2 regions of the Marinomonas rhizomae genome follow, and region 2 is predicted to be linked to the other one. Evidence: riboswitches for the same ligand, from Rfam matches in the RefSeq annotation. Region 2 holds a riboswitch; the other holds the start of a gene.
The links. Region 2 has a riboswitch for FMN ahead of KDW99_RS05985 (6,7-dimethyl-8-ribityllumazine synthase). Riboswitches for the same ligand answer to the same signal wherever they lie in the genome.
Positions count from the first base shown of each region.

Region 1: another riboswitch for FMN. It lies ahead of KDW99_RS00820 (DMT family transporter); the one in region 2 lies ahead of KDW99_RS05985 (6,7-dimethyl-8-ribityllumazine synthase).

Region 1 is NZ_CP073343.1:190,457-195,171, forward strand. It holds gene KDW99_RS00810 (phosphatase PAP2 family protein) at 1-1,110, opposite strand, end outside; gene rarD (EamA family transporter RarD) at 1,227-2,141, opposite strand; FMN riboswitch at 2,313-2,475, shown strand; gene KDW99_RS00820 (DMT family transporter) at 2,591-3,520, shown strand; gene KDW99_RS00825 (EamA family transporter) at 3,671-4,573, shown strand; gene KDW99_RS00830 (GlxA family transcriptional regulator) at 4,575-4,715, shown strand, end outside.
Region 2 is NZ_CP073343.1:1,280,730-1,285,444, forward strand. It holds gene KDW99_RS05970 (DUF1304 domain-containing protein) at 1-344, shown strand, start outside; gene KDW99_RS05975 (DinB family protein) at 370-903, shown strand; gene KDW99_RS05980 (leucine-rich repeat-containing protein kinase family protein) at 946-2,187, shown strand; gene KDW99_RS05985 (6,7-dimethyl-8-ribityllumazine synthase) at 2,308-2,799, opposite strand; FMN riboswitch at 2,922-3,083, opposite strand; gene KDW99_RS05990 (MliC family protein) at 3,366-3,731, shown strand; gene cobJ (precorrin-3B C(17)-methyltransferase) at 3,851-4,627, shown strand; gene cobM (precorrin-4 C(11)-methyltransferase) at 4,676-4,715, shown strand, end outside.

The sequences.
Region 1 (4,715 bases), 1.1 Mb from region 2:
TGCCGCCGCGACGGCTTGAGATTGAATTCGACCTCCAATGACATCAAATGGCGAATGCATACCTGCCACAATCCGGCTTTCACCGAGTTCTGAGCCACGAGTTACCATTTCGGCAAATCGTTCTGGGAAGGCGTATGCATAGGCCCACGAGGCTAAATAGCCAGCATTAGTGTGACCACTTGGAAAAGCACCATCTTTACGGCGGCCGTCTTGGGCTTTGCGACGCTGATATTTAAGCGAAGGAACGATTGCGACCTTGGTATCGTAAAGCTCGAACGTTTTATCGCCTAGTGTTTCTGTATCTGGCACGCCGTCGTTATTGGCATCTAGTGGAATAACCTGCCCTTTGTTGTTCATGCGCCATGGTCGAGGTGAGGCGAAAAGGTATTTAGATGGCGAGGTTGATGCCGAACTTTCACGTAGTAAATGCACGAAATCAACCACCTTACCTAACTTAGACGAAGACAGCCCTTTTGCAGACTCATCATCACCGCCTTCAGAATAATCCATGGTCGCATTGGCATCAAAATAGGCCGGGTCGGATAGGCCTCTGGACACATCGCTTGCTACATGAAGAGGCACGTTTGAATGCACTTCCGCTCCTTCTATATAAGCATTCGTTAATGGTCCAAAGCCATCAATGACGCTGAAATTTTTATCACGCCTATCATCCAAATAGGCATCAAGGGTTTGTTGATAGGTGCGGTTATTGGTGACTTTTACAACATAGGCGATATTTTCTTGCCAAGCGATTGGGTCGAGGATTTTGGCACGACTAAAGTCGGCTGGCCCCTTGCTGTTAGCGTTACCGCTGGCCCATTGTTCGTCTCCTAGCGTCCATACTTGGTTAAATCCAGAGAGCAATTGGAGAATAGGGTTATAGGCAGGGTCGTATTTATTCTTGCCGCCATTGTTTTCAATGTTATCTACTGCAGGCAGAGGAAAGGAAACGTTTGGCACTGGAACGGTTTGCTCGTAGCCCAGTCCTGTTGGAGTACTGTTTGACGAGTTGTATTGCTGGCTTGCACAGGCGCTAAGTAGTGTAATGACACTGATGGCCAGCGCCATGGGTTTTAGTGTGGTATTGATATTTAAGTGCCTTGTTTTCATAAGTTAGAATCTCCATTTTTCTATTTATTAATACAATCTCACTTACAGGTTACATTAGGGGTGTTAACGTTTTATGAGAAGAGATAACTCATCATGAGTCATCTCTATTGAAAGGCTTAGAGTGTCTCTTTTGAGGTAATTGGTCTCGCGACTTTGGTTTTACGTAGACGGCGAACAGAGTCGAAAATCAACATAGCAAGCGCTGACCAGATAAGAACAAAGGTGGTAAGTTTCTCTGGGCTAAGCGGTTCGTCGTACAAAAAAACCGCTAGGAAAAACATGCCAGTTGGGCCGATATACTGGAAGAAGCCAAGCGTTACCATGCTCACGCGATTTGCCGCCGCGGCAAAACACATTAATGGCACCATAGTGACTGGACCTGCTGCAAACAGAAGCCAGTTTACTTGGGCGCTATTGTTAAAAATATTGGCAGTAGGCGATGGACTGAGTGCTAAATACAAGAGTGCGAAGGGCAGCATAATAGCTGTTTCAATGGCCATCCCAGTGAAACTATCGACGGCAATTTTTTTACGTACCAAGCCATAAAAGCCAAATGTCAAAGCAAGGGCCAGAGCGATCCAAGGCAAGGAGCCAAATTGAATGACTTCAAAAGCCACCGCGCAAAAGCACAACACGACCGCCGCTTTACGTACTCTATCGAGCTTTTCTTTAAAGAAAATTACGCCCAGCAAAATACTGATAAGCGGGTTGATGTAATAACCTAAACTGGCGCTTAGCATTTGGTTGTTTTGTACCGCCCAAATAAAGGTTCCCCAATTGACACCAATTAAAAGAGTAGAGGCAAGCATCGCTGTGAGCGCTTTACGAGAGCGTAAAACCGTTTTTAAAGCATCGGTATAACGCAGCAGCACGATTAAGAAGAGAACAATCACACAAGACCAAATGATACGGTGGGCTAGAATTTCCTGCGCGGGAACAAACGACATTTCCTTAAAATAAATTGGTGCAATGGCCCAAAGCGTAAAAGCCGTTAATGCGTAAAATATGCCGCTTCTGGAGGAGGTTTGCATTGACGTTTTCCTATTCAATGAATATTTATTTTTGAGTAAAGAGTGTATAGCAATACTGAGTATATGGTCAGGAGTTTGTTGAATATAAAATGGAGAATTTCATTATGGTGATGACCGTACTTATTGCCTAAGTAAGAAGATGGGTTTAAAGTTAATGTATTAATTTTACTTAATCGAACTTCGGGGCGGGGCGAAATTCCCCACCGGCGGTGATTTGACAAGATTGAAGAATCTATCAACAGCCCGCGAGCGCTTTGTTTATTATGAACAAAGGTCAGCAGATCTGGTGAGACTCCAGAGCCGACGGTTACAGTCCGGATGATAGAAGTCGACCAAGTCTTTGTTGCGCCTGATGCTTTTCAGGTGTTTCTGAGCTGTGCATTTTTGTGTGCAGACCTTGGTATATTCCTCATCACCCCTGTACATCTTGATATTTGGAGAAACCAAAGATGGCAGGCACATTCTTTATCATGATCGCGTGTTTTACGTGGGCACTTGATACCTTGATTCGTTACCCTTTATTGGGAGCGGGTTATTCCACACTGCAAATAGTTCTAATCGAACACCTTACCTTGGTGTTGTTTGTCGCACCTATGCTGTGGCGCTATCGCCATGTTTATCGCCATATGTCGATAAGTGGCTTTTCGTGTTTGTTTTTTATTGGCGGCATAGGCTCTGCCATGGGCACCTTGGCGTTTACAGAAGCCTTTCATTACTTGAATCCAACGGTCGTTATTTTGCTGCAAAAACTGCAACCAATCGTGGCGATTTTATTGGCCTACTGGTTGTTGAAAGAACGTATTGAAGGGCAATTTGTCCGCTGGGCGGCCGTTATTTTACTGGGCAGTTTCGTAATGATGTGGCCGGATTTGCGTCAATTAGGCGATGCCCAATGGCACTATTCCAGTGACGTAAGCAGTATTATGAAAGGCTATGGATACACCTTGATTGCGGTTATTGCTTGGGGCGCGGCGACGGTCTGTGGAAAATACTTGTCTTACCAACATATGCCTGCGAACGCGATTATGTCCGGCCGTTTTGTTGCCGGTTTATTGGTGTTATTACCCATGGCATTAGCGCAGTCTGATACCTTGATTGCCATGAAGCCTGTCGACCTCAGCCTTGCCGTTGCAATGGCCTTACTGAGTGGTTTTATCGGTATGTGGTTCTATTACCAAGGTTTGAAAACGGTCCCTGCGCAACTTGCCACCTTGGCAGAGCTGTCTTTCCCAGTATTCGCCGCCGCCATCAACTGGCTATTCCTTGATATGGGTTTAACTGGTTACCAAATCATCGGTGGCTTGATGCTGATCCTCGGCAACATCGGCTTGCGCATGAAAGAACTGAGAAAGGCTGAGTTAACGGCCGTGGCTCAGTAGTTTTAATTGTTTTGCCTTAAATGGTCTGGAAGGTGTTCTTTCAGGCCATTTTGTTTTACGCATTGTCCTTTTTGACCCTAGGGTCTGTCCTCGTTTCTCGTTAATTGCCTTTTTATAATGCTTCTATCAAATTTATTGGTGGTAGGCATTATGACGTTCAAAGACAGTATTTTGGCTCTGGTGATTATCCTCGCTTGGGGATTAAACTTTGTGGTGATTTCTTTTGGCCTTGGCGAAGTGCCGCCTTTGCTATTGGGTGGACTGCGATTTCTAGCGGTGGCGGCGATCGGGTGTTTGTTGGTGAAACGGCCTAACATTCCGCTGAAGTGGTGGTGTGTATATGCACTACCAATGGGTTTTATGCAGTTCGCCTTTTTGTTTATGGCGATGGCGAATGGTATGCCCGCTGGCTTGGCTTCTTTGGTATTACAGTCTCAGGCGTTGTTTACCATGGTATTTGCGTTGGTGTTTTTGAAAGAAGGTGTGCGTTTGCATCAAGTGTTGGCGATTGCTTTAGCGGGCAGTGGTTTGCTGATGATTGCTGTGGTGTCTGGCGTCAGCGATATGACGTTGTTTGGTTTTATTCTAACCTTGTTCGCCGCAGCGAGCTGGGCGCTAGGGAATATTAGTGCTCGCACTATGAGTCAGAAAGGCTATGCAGTGAATGTGAACATGGTTATTTGGAGTGCTTGGGTGCCGCCATTGCCTTTCTTTGTGTGTTCTTGGTATATGGAAGGGCCTGAATTGATGTATTCAGCTTTGATGAATATTGGTTGGGTGTCTATTGGTGCTCTGGTTTATCTTGCCTTGGTGGCGACTATTTTGGGTTATTCTTTGTGGGGATATTTGATGGGCCGCTATCCTGCGAGTCAAGTTGCACCCTTGACCTTGGGTGTTCCTATCGTGGGTTTGACCTTTGCAGCGATAATTCTGGATGAAAGCCTGTTACCACTTCAATGGATCGGCGTGTGTTTTGTATTGATCGGTCTGTTGGTTAATACTTTTGGTGTTCGGCTTTTCGATCAATTCAAAACAACCTTCAAAGGGGTATAAGGTGTCGGTGATAACTAAGATTCAAGTTTATTTTATTATGATGCCGAATAGTGTTTTGCTGGATACGATTGGCCCTGCGGAGGCCTTTCAATATGCAAATCGCTTTGCTGCTGGAGCTGAATCTTTGAACCAGAGACAATTT
Region 2 (4,715 bases):
TTATCACTACGGCACTGGTTGCTCTTTTGCATCTGTACATTATGTATATTGAGATGTTTCTTTGGGATAAACCTAAAGGCATGAAAGTATTTGGATTGAAACCAGATTTTGCTAAAGCGAGTAAGGTGTTGGCTGCAAACCAAGGTCTCTACAATGGTTTTCTCGCAGCCGGTTTGTTGTGGGGGTTGTGGCTTGGTGCGGCTGGTTCGCAGGTAACTGTGTTCTTTTTACTTTGCGTTGTTGTTGCTGGCGTTTATGGCGCAATTACGTCAAGTAAAAAGATTTTGTTTGTACAAGGCTTGCCGGGGTTGATTGCTCTAATCGCTGTTTTATTAGCGGCTTAACAAATGCATCAAGAGGACGATGAGGATGTCGGTAAAAGAAAATTTGCAGCTTATGGCGTCTTATAATCAATGGATGAATCTCTCGGTTTATAAGGCTGTTGCTGAGTTGAGCGATGCTGATCTAATTGAAGATAAAGGTGCATTTTTTGGCTCTGTACTCGGTACGCTTAACCATAACCTGGCTGCAGATATTATCTGGTTGAAACGCTTCGCGGATCATTTTTCAGAGCTTTCTAGTCTAGATTTTGTTCGAACGCTAGAGCGACCAGCCACGCTGAATACTCAGTTGTTCGATGATCTACTCTTACTTCAAAGTCAGCGATTTCGGCTAGATCAGTTAATTATAGACATGATGAATGAGATAACAGATGAGATGCTGTCATCGGCCCTAATGTACAAAAATATGAAGGGCATCGAGCACTCGCAAAGGTTTGGTTTCACTTTGCAGCATTTTTTTAATCATCAGACTCATCATAGGGGCCAGATAACCACTTTACTTTCCCAAATGGGGATTGATGTTGGTGCGACAGACTTAATCATCACCATTCCACCTATGTAATTGTTATAATACGCATAAATTTTATTTAGAAAGAGTTCTATTTTGCACACACTTGACCAACTTAATCGTGGAGAGTTGAAAGGCGTTACTCGCCTACAGCTATCCGAAAATTTAAGCGTTTTTCCCGAGGCTATCTTTGACCTCGCCGACAGCCTAGAAATTTTGGATCTATCTAATAACAAATTACGTGAGCTGCCAGCGGATTTATCACGTCTTAAAAAGCTGCGTATACTTTTTTGCTCAAACAATCGCTTTACTCAATTGCCTGAGGTTTTAGGTCAGTGTGAAAAATTGGAGATGATTGGTTTCAAAAGTAACCAAATTACTACTGTTTCTTCGGATTCGTTACCAACATTGACTCGTTGGTTGATTCTTACGGATAACAAATTAACCTCTTTACCTGACGACTTTGGAAGATTGACGCGACTGCAAAAGCTGGCATTGGCTGGGAATCGCTTAACCGCTCTTCCTGATTCCATTAAGGAATGTCGTAAACTGGAGTTGGTTAGATTATCGGCCAATAAGTTGATAGCTTTCCCTGATGCGTTGTTAGCCTTGCCACGCTTGGCTTGGTTGGCCTTCTCTGGTAATCCATTTTGTGCTCAACGTGATCCGCACAATGAATTTAAAACCGTATTTTTTCGCGATTTAGAGTTACATCAAGTGTTAGGGCAGGGCGCATCAGGCGTTATTTCTCGCGCTACTTGGTGGGAGAATAGCTTTAATTTCTCAGATTCGGTCGCTGTAAAAGTGTTTAAAGGTGATGTGACTAGCGATGGTTATCCCGAGGATGAGCTTGATGCATGCCTTGCTGTTGGAAGCCACAATAATCTGGTTCAACCGCTTGCCAAGGTGACAGAAGATGATTGCTCGGCGCTCGTGATGGAGTTGATTCCAGCGCATTATACGAATTTAGGTCAACCCCCTAGTCTTGAGTCTTGTACGCGGGATACGTTTGTGGAGGATCAACAATTCTCTATTGATAAAATTGTTCGCATTATTCAGCAAGTGGATCAACTGATCGCGCACTTTTGTGAGAAAAAAGTCAGCCATGGTGATCTTTATGCCCACAATACTTTGATCAATGATAACGGACATGTATTGTTTGGGGATTTCGGTGCAGCATCAAAATATGCCAATTTGTCTCTACAACAGCAGCAAGGAATTGAACGAATAGAGCGACGAGCTTTAGGCTTTTTTATCGACGATATGTTGGGGTTGTGTATTGAAGAGGATAAAAATAGTGACCTTTATCAATCGCTTCGCTCTCATGCTTTTTCTTAGGGCTCATGCCTGTTCTTATAGGTGCTAGAGTTGTTTCGGTTATAGCTAAGACAAAAAAAACGACTCGAATCCTGAGATAAGAGCCGTTTTTTTAGCTTCAGTTCTTTCTACATCAAACGCTTAAAGCATTTGCTTCGCTTTTTCTGTTAAGCGCATAGTTTGATCGCAAGCATTCGCCAGCTCCATGCCTTTTTTAACAAAATGACGGCTGAAATATTCTTTATGCTCGTCGTGCTCATGGAAGTTGTGAGGCGTTAGTACTGCGGTTAAAACAGGTACTTCCGTTTCCAATTGAACTTGCATTAATGCATTGCAAATTGCCTGAGCCACAAAATCGTGGCGATAAATGCCACCGTCTACAACCAGTGCTGTTCCAGCGATAGCGGAATATTGTCCACTTTTCGCCAGCAGTTTTGCTTGTAATGGGATTTCGTAGCCGCCAGGCACAGGAATGACGTCAATTAAAGACGCGTCATAGCCGCGAGAGATGAGTTCGTTTTTAAAGCCGTCAACGCAATTCATTACAATATCTTCGTGCCAAGAAGCATGAAGAATAGCAATGCGTTTAGTAGCTGGAGTGAAATCTATGTTATTCGTTGAGCTCTGATTCATTTTTTAATCCTAAAATATCTAAGGTGAATCAGGGCGAACGGGCAGGCAAATACGCCATTTTTAAATGGCATACCTTTAATACGGCAAAGCAAAATGCACTATGCCAATAGAGGTCTTGTCTGACGCGCTCTCTATCATCCGGACTATAACCGTCGGCTCTGGAATCACACCAGATCTGCTGACCCTAAAAGAAAGGCTTCTTAAAGGCGCTCGCGGGCTTAAATTTTACTTTACGTAAAGTCTTTACCGCCGGTGGGGAATTACACCCCGCCCCGAGAACGAAGTCGGATAAATCCGACTAGTGGAATATACTCGTTTTTATTGACGGCTGTCAAAGTGTCCATTGCCTTCAATTGTGTTGATTTTGTGACTACTCAGTTACTGAACATTACTCAAAGGTGCTTAGGTAACAAAAAGTAACTAATAAATTACATCGCTCAGTAGAGCTTATTATCTGGCTCGATATACTATGAACTGATAATATCTGAGGTGTTATCTGTGATGACCTTTTGGTCAGGAATGGAAAAAATTGGACCATTAAAGTTTTAGAATGGAGTCTCATACTAGTGCAAATTAAAAAGCTACTTCTACAAGGTGTCTTGGTCGGTACTTTTTTAGTGGGGTTAACGGCTTGTAGCTCTATGAATGAAGGCGTCGCGCCTACAGATAGTGCGAACGAGATAGAGGACATAGACCAAACCAATTCCGCTGATTATATTTGTGAAAACTCGCCTTTAAATATATTTTTCCATGCCGAGCAAGCCAAATTAACTTGGCAAGATCAAAGCTATGTATTGACTCATGCAATCAGTGCATCTGGTGCATTTTATCTGGGCGAAGGCCTGTCTTTTTGGATTCATGGTGCTGAGGCTGAGTTAGAATTCAATGGTGCCGACAAAAGCCATTGTCGCCTTGTTCGCGTTAAATCGTAATTCCATTACCTGAACATTGCTCACTTTAAATAGTGGTGTTTTCATCCCGTCATATTTGCAATCCGTGTACAATGGCATCATTCGCGCCCTATGGCGCTTGATTATATTGTAGAGAGTGCATGAGTAAGTTATTTGTAATGGGTATGGGGCCAGGTGATTTAGGTTTGGTCGCGCCAAATGCCACCAAGGCATTGGCCGCTTGTAGCGATTGGGTGGCTTACGGCTATTACTTGGATTTATTGGGTGAACTTAGTGACGGTAAAACCTTTCATAACCTGCCTTTAGGTGAAGAAATAGGTCGTGCGCGCTTGGCGCTTGATTTGGCTGCGCAAGGCAAAACTACCGCATTAATTTCCAGTGGTGATATTGGCATATATGCCATGGCGACGTTAGTGTTTGAATTGCTGGATATGCAACTGCAAGGCAAAGAAAACCATCCGGAATGGCTAGATGTCGATATTGAAGTTATCCCCGGTATTTCAGCCATGCAGGCCGGTGCAAGTCGTGTTGGCGCCATGCTGGGTCACGATTTCTGTACTATTTCACTTTCCGATTTATTAACCCCTTGGGAAACCATCGATAAACGCTTGCACGCTTGTGGCGCGGGTGATTTTGTCGTGTCGTTTTATAACCCTGTTTCAAAGAAAAGAGATTGGCAACTTAACCACGCTCGTGATGTCCTATTGCAATATCGTCCAGCCAGCACACCTGTGATGATTGGGCGTCAATTAACACGCCCTGAAGAAGATATTACTTTTACGACACTGGGTGAATTAGACGCAAAAGATGTGGATATGTTCACCATGGTTAGCGTTGGGAACTCCGACACCAAACACATAGTTAATGGTGATAAGAATTGGATTTATACGCCGCGCGGCTACTCTAAAAAGCTTTAGAGCTATTCTAAAAAGCTTTAGCTTTTTTATAAAAGGTAAGTGAAAAAAATGACAGTGTATTTTATTGGCGCAGGCCCTGGTGATCCAG